DNA from 2 places in the Lysinibacillus sp. BS3 genome. Region 1 is predicted to be linked to the other one. Evidence: predicted binding sites of a transcription regulator. Region 1 holds the regulator's gene; the other holds the start of a gene.
The links. The regulator NrdR, encoded in region 1, represses ribonucleotide reductase genes. The targets are predictions, from matches to a motif close to AACACNATATATNGTGTT.
Positions count from the first base shown of each region.

Region 2: the regulator NrdR is predicted to act here: its motif matches at 1,801-1,818, upstream of AAJG31_RS01825 (glutaredoxin).

Region 1 is NZ_CP154860.1:3,995,635-3,999,062, reverse strand. Features, by position in the region: gene AAJG31_RS19810 (DnaD domain protein) at 1-1,227, opposite strand, end outside; gene nrdR (transcriptional regulator NrdR) at 1,244-1,714, opposite strand; gene AAJG31_RS19800 (glyceraldehyde-3-phosphate dehydrogenase) at 1,902-2,924, opposite strand; gene coaE (dephospho-CoA kinase) at 3,128-3,428, opposite strand, start outside.
Region 2 is NZ_CP154860.1:345,856-349,283, forward strand. Features, by position in the region: gene nrdE (class 1b ribonucleoside-diphosphate reductase subunit alpha) at 1-967, opposite strand, end outside; gene nrdI (class Ib ribonucleoside-diphosphate reductase assembly flavoprotein NrdI) at 964-1,323, opposite strand; gene AAJG31_RS01825 (glutaredoxin) at 1,320-1,544, opposite strand; cobalamin riboswitch at 1,661-1,839, opposite strand; gene AAJG31_RS01830 (hypothetical protein) at 2,210-2,491, opposite strand; gene AAJG31_RS01835 (hypothetical protein) at 2,501-2,887, opposite strand; gene AAJG31_RS01840 (DUF2089 domain-containing protein) at 2,900-3,265, opposite strand.

The DNA.
Region 1 (3,428 bases):
ACGTCCTTTAGTCTGTTGACTCGTTTTATTGGACGTTTGCGGCTTGTTTTTCCAAGCTGTATATTTATCATGCTCTTGGCGTGCAAGTTCCATTGCTTCCTTAGCGGTCTGGACATTTTTTCGTACCCAATGATCAGCAATCGTTTCCACATATTTTTTAGGGAGCTTCATATCTGTTGTTAGCATAACGTATTCTAACAATGCATTAACCACTCCAATTGGCATGCCATGTTGAACGATTAAATTTTCTGCAAGTTGGACTGAGGTTTGTAATGGTTCTTTACCATTATTTATATCTCTTAAAACTTGGACAGGTGCCGTTGTTTCTAAATAGTGTTGAAGTTCCTGATCCTTCGTTTTTTGTCCCGCTTCTGCTACTGGTAGAGGATCGGTGACACGGGCAAGTTTTGGCGGCTCCTTGGATACGGTTAATTTATAAAAATCAGCAGCAGCCTTTCGTAAACGTTCCTGAGAAATTCCTAAATCATCATCTAAAGCAAGTATGACTACTTTTTGCATATCAAGGGCTGTTAAATGATATAAAAATGCCAACTTGGCTATAGCTTCACGCACTTCAAATGTCAACAAATTGGAAGGTACCAATTGCTCAGACAAACCTGCTTGCAATAAATCAAAATCGAATTGCTCCAAATAAAAAGGATATACTTTTTGTTGTTTATCCTTATGACTCGTATCCACTTGTAAATCTGATGGGATATTGGCATGAACAGGCTTATAGACATCAATAAAAGCACGAGATACATCCTTAAACGCCGAGTCCTTTACAGGTGACATAAAGCGCTGACGTAAGTTGCGATAAGCCTGCTCTCCAATTTTACTAAACAAAAACATCGACAGCAGCGGGTCTTTCATAAAGCTATCTGCATCTAATGGGCGCTGTAGCTCATATAAAAAACTACGCTCACCAGCATTTTCTTTTTTCCATGTACGCAACAAACCAATAGCTTCTAAAGCAATACGAGCCTCAAACACTTTACCAATTGGTAGCCCTAGCACATTCATTAAATAATAATGTGTCATTTGCTGCTTTGGCATTTGCTCTGCTTCTGCCCATAATGTTAAATAGAGGCTAACTGGCTCTGATCCCGTTAATGGTTGATAAAATAATGTAACTAATTGACGCTCTTGTGTAGAAAATGCATGAGGTAGACGAATGTCGAAAGGATCGCCAGGCTGCAATTCCTTATATAAATGAATCAACGTCATTCATCCTCTCTGTTTGCTATGATTTCTTCTCCGTTTGACGTTGAATAATGTCCTTTATTTCTTCAATAAAGACATTGATATCTTTAAACTGACGGTAGACCGACGCAAAACGCACATAGGCAACCTCATCAATTTTGGCTAAGCGGTCCATGACCATTTCGCCAACATCTTCTGAGCGTACTTCCGAATTTCCAATACGACGAAGATCTTTTTCAATGGACAGAACAAGTTCCTCCAGCACATCAAGTGCCACTGGGCGTTTTTCACAAGCACGAATAAGCCCACGAAGTACCTTCTCACGGCTAAACTCTTCTCGTGAACCTTCCTTTTTCACAACGACTAATGGTGTCTCTTCAATTTTTTCAAACGTTGTAAAACGGAAGCCACATGACTCACATTCACGACGTCTACGAATTTCTTTATTATCATCTACTGGCCTCGAATCCACAACACGCGTTCCGTTAAATTGGCAAGATGGACATCTCATATAATTACTCTCCTGGTTTACAACAATTTAATATATCTATTATAACAAATTTCCTACATGTAAGAAAAGTGCATTCACGTTTGTGGGCTCATGATAAATCTAAAGCACCTGAAGTACAAGAATAGTTTCTGTAAAAAAAGAGCACATTGAAACCTTTTCGATTTCAATGTGCTATCTATAGAAATTATTACGCGTTTACCGTTTCCAAAGCATTTGCCACTTTTTTCACAAGGTCAACAACGCGTGCAGAGTAGCCCCACTCGTTATCATACCAAGCAAGTACTTTTACTTTGCGGTTGCCTAACACCATTGTAGAAAGTCCATCAACTGTTGAAGAATAAGTTGTTGTATTGTAATCAGAAGATACTAATGGCTCAACAGAGAAATTAAGGATACCCTTCATTGGACCTTCTGTTGCCGCTTTTACAAATGCTGCATTAACTGCATCAACTGTTACATCTGTATTTAAATCTACTACAAGGTCAACTAAAGATACGTTTGGTGTTGGAACACGAAGTGCCATACCATGAATTTTACCCTCTAATTCAGGTAACACTAATTTTAAGGCTTTCGCTGCACCTGTAGATGTTGGGATAATGGATTGGGCGCATCCACGTGCACGACGTAAATCTTTATGCGGATTGTCTAAGTTCTTTTGGTCATTTGTATAAGCATGAACTGTTGTCATTAAACCATTCTCAATACCAAATGTGTCATTCAATACTTTTGCTACTGGCGCTAAGCAGTTTGTTGTACAAGAAGCATTTGAAATAACATCATGTTTCGCAATATCCAATTTGTCATCATTTACACCTAAAACAATTGTGACATCCTCGTTTTTACCTGGTGCTGTTAAGATTACTTTTTTCGCTCCTGCTGCTAAGTGCATTGCTGCTTTATCACGTTCATTAAATTTTCCTGTAGCTTCAATAACGATATCTACACCCATTGTAGACCAAGGTAATTTTAAAGGATCACGTTCACTAATAATTTGAACTCGTTTACCATTTACAACTAAAGCATCGCCTGCTGGTTCTACCGTACCTTCAAATGTTCCGTGATTTGTGTCATACTTAATCAAATGTGCTAACGTTTCTGCAGGATAGCTAGCGTTAATTGCAACGATGTTTAAATCTTGTTGTACGATAGCCTGGCGGAAAACCATACGTCCGATACGCCCGAAACCATTAATAGCAATTGATACTGTCATTTATAATATCCTCCTGTGAGTACATACTCAGATTAATTAATTATATACTTTATGGTGATTAGTATAACACAATTTTAAAAAAGATGAACATTATATATTGAGAATATAAAAGTTCTTATTTTCTGAAAAATTATTCTTTATTATGGCGTTTCCCCATAAAAAAATGCGTAGCAAGGTCGGCTTGCTACGCATTATAAAAGAACTCATGAAATAACATCCCAATAATGCAGGATTTTTTTTAATTGTTCTTCTGTACTTTCTATATTTTCATTATTATAAATGACCGCATGTGCACCCTTTTCTTTGACAGACATCGGCAGTTGAGAGTGCATACGTGCCAATGCATCTTCTTTAGATAAATTATTTCGTTCCATTAAACGTCGAAGCTGAACTTCTTCACTGACCGATACCACAATGATACGTTCCACAAAATGTTGAAGCTTACTCTCAAATAACAAAGGAATGTCCATCACAACATGTTCATGTCCTGCTTCTAAATAAGCA
Region 2 (3,428 bases), 1.1 Mb from region 1:
GTAGCTCGTAGTACATGTCTGAAATGGAAATTTCAGACATACGTTTGCCATATTCTTTAAAAATATCATATGGGCTAAACAAAACGATATCCTTATCACGTTTCATCAGTTCGAAGAAAATACTAGGTATAATAATCCCTGTTGAAAGGGTAGCGAGGCGAATTTTATCATCAGCATTTGGTTTTTTTGATGAAATGAAATTTTCTATGTCTGCATGGAAAATATTTAGATAGACAACACCTGAGCCATTTCGTTGCCCTAACTGATTAGAATAACTGAAAGAATTTTCTAACAGTTTCGCTACTGGGATGACACCACTTGCACGATTTAATATCTCTTTAATTGGATCACCTAATGGACGTAAATCTGTTAAGTTGACCCCAACTCCACCACCAAGGCGTGATAGCTCTAAACAATAGCCAATATTTTCAGCAATACTATTCATGGAGTCATCCATTGATAATTTAAAGCAGCTTACTAATTCACCACGTGCTTTCTTGCCACTATTCAATGCAGTTGGTGTGGCAGGTTGATAGGCTTCCATCATCGCTTCGACAGAACGTTCTGCTAAAGCTGTGTTGCCTTGAGCTAAATACAAAGCAATAATAACAATACGATCCTCATATTTTTCTAAAATCTCTTCGCCGTCACGACTTTTCATAGCATAGCTATCATAAAACTTGCTGGCGCTCATAAAGGATGGGAAACGGAAATTATAATCATAGGCTTTTTTATACAACTTCTTAATAAATTCCATTTCGTACATGTCGATAAATGCTTTCTCATAGTAGCCCTCATCAACTAAATAGCGGATTTTTTCCTCAATATCTATAAAATAACGCAAACGTACGTTGACATACTCTAAAAAGTAGCGGCGCGTAGCTTCACGATCTTTTTCTAACTCAAGTAATCCAGTTGTACTATAACGATTCAGTACGTCATTATTAAGCTTTAAATAGGTTTTCATCTCATTACCCTCGTTTCATAAAACGTTTGTATTGCTTCATAATCTGTTTGATTGCCTCGTAAATCTAATTTCCTTACTAAGGGTACATGATAGGTAGTAGCAATTTTCTCACCAGCAGCGCCAAATACATGATGGCCAAAGTTACTATTGCCACTGGCAACTACTCCTTTACAAAAATCTCTGTTTTTTTCTAAAAAGCGTTGCACCTTCGCTGGAATGTCACCTAAACCATCTGTGTAGGTAATTAAAAGATACGGCTTATTCAGTCGCAATTCTTCAGAGAGCTCGATAGCTTCTGCCTTTAATTTGGATACAACATTTCGGACATTGCCTGTACGACTTGCATAAACGATCATAGGGTAATCAACTCAATTTGAGAAACAATTTCCTGAACATCTCCTATAAAGGTTTCATTCATTTCTAAAACAGGCACACTTAAAAAACCTGCATCTATAATGGTTTGCTTAGCTTGTTCATCGTGATCAATGTTAACAATTTCTGCTTCAAGTCCTGCACGTTGTAATTCAGATTTTACCCACAGGCATTTTGGACAAATTGTTTTCGTATAAAGTTTCATAGAAATCCCTCTTTTCATAAAATAAAAAGGCTATCTCTTTAAGAGAGATAGCTAAAATGGAAACGTTAACATACTAAAAATACCGACGTTCCCATCTCTTAATCCCCGAAGAAATGATTAATTTGTTTTATAAAGGCAGGTCTCCTGGCTTTGCTTCATTCTCTGATTTCCTTCCCATGCGCATGCACAGTGGATGCTATCATCGTCAGCTTAACAGTTGCGGGGACAGCGTCGGAATTGTACCGAACTTCCCTTTTAAACTACATATAGTAGTACCTTAGTAAAACGAACACAATATATTGTTGTTGTTCAATAGTTTTAAGTTTACCATCCTTCAAATGAAAAGTAAATCTAGATTCTAAACTTCTTTATTTTTGGATTATTCAGTATTTTTAATTATGTAGTTCCAAATAGATTACCACTAATCACTTATACCCAAATCAAAAATCTATTTTTAACGATGTACGTGATTTTCTATTAAAATGGATCTAGAATTCTAATTTGAGTTTAAAGAAATCTTCTATTTTATGTACCATTGAAAAATAGTTGTCTCTATCGTAAGTCCTGAAATAATGATCATCTCTTACCCATTTCAAATGATGCTCATTACATTAATAAAGAGCATGCTTTTATCATAACATGCTCTTACCATTCTATCATTGGGATTATAGTCTAACCTTAACCTCAGTCCCGTCCTGAGCTTTGACATCGACTAGCACAAGTCCTTTATAATTTTGTAGTTCCTTGATAATCGGCTTTAACATTTCTTTGTCGATGAGGGGAAAGGTAAAGTCTATTTTCTTTTTATCGAAGTATGCCTTTGTCCACTTATTGGCTTGTTGCTGAATCCATTTAGAAGTTAAAATGGAGAGGACAATGGTTAGCACAGTATAGGGAACAGGGACGGTAAAGCGAACGTCTTTTGCTTTCACTTTTACATGCATCATTCGTCGCCTCTACTCAATGAAGACTGCAACGGAATCTCCGTTTGCTGATTTTATATCTACAATTTGTCCATCTAGTTCATTTTCAATTGCTTCAAGAAGAAGATTGATGTCGATATCTTTTACGTATTTTTCAGATTGCGGAATACTTGCAGCGATGCTGTGTCCTGCCATCAATACGGCTTTGACAAGTTTAATTGGTAAATTTACCGTGACATTATCATTTTCGGTGGATACAACACGGACCTTTAACGTTTTATCTAAATACTTTGTTTTTTCCACAAATTTATTCTCTGATTCTTCTTTCTGTTGTAGCACTTGAATCAGCTCTGATCCTTTATCCGCATCAATTTTGCCCTCTTGAATCATCGTTAACACTTTTGTAATTTCCTCTTTCATGGTCGTTCCTCCCTATTCGTCTTTTAAGAGCTTTATGGCTTCATCTGTTGTGATTTCGCCATTTTCAAGCATGCTTACAATTTTTTTCTCATCTACTTCATTTTTCTTCTTTTGAGCATAGCCAAGGGATGAAATAATATCATTTAGCTTGCCTCGAACTGTTGGATACGAAACCCCCAGTTCCTTTTCAACCTCTTTAATATTTCCTCGGCAGGTTAAAAATACTTCCACAAAATGAAGCTGATCCTGTGATAAGGATGCTAGCTTCGACAATTCAAACTCATTTTCAATGGTCGTGTGACAATGAGAACACTGTAACTTCGTAATTTTTAATGTTTTACTGCAGACAGGACAATTTGTGATTACTTGATAAGCCATAGTGAACTCCTTCCTTTAAGTTAAGCTGATTATATAATAAAGAAATTAAAGATGTAAATAATAAAATTAATAATTTTAATTAAAAAATAAATAAAATTAATATCTTGATTAATTTTATTTATTTTTGTTTCTATATTGCTTTAAAAATTAAGAAAACGCCATT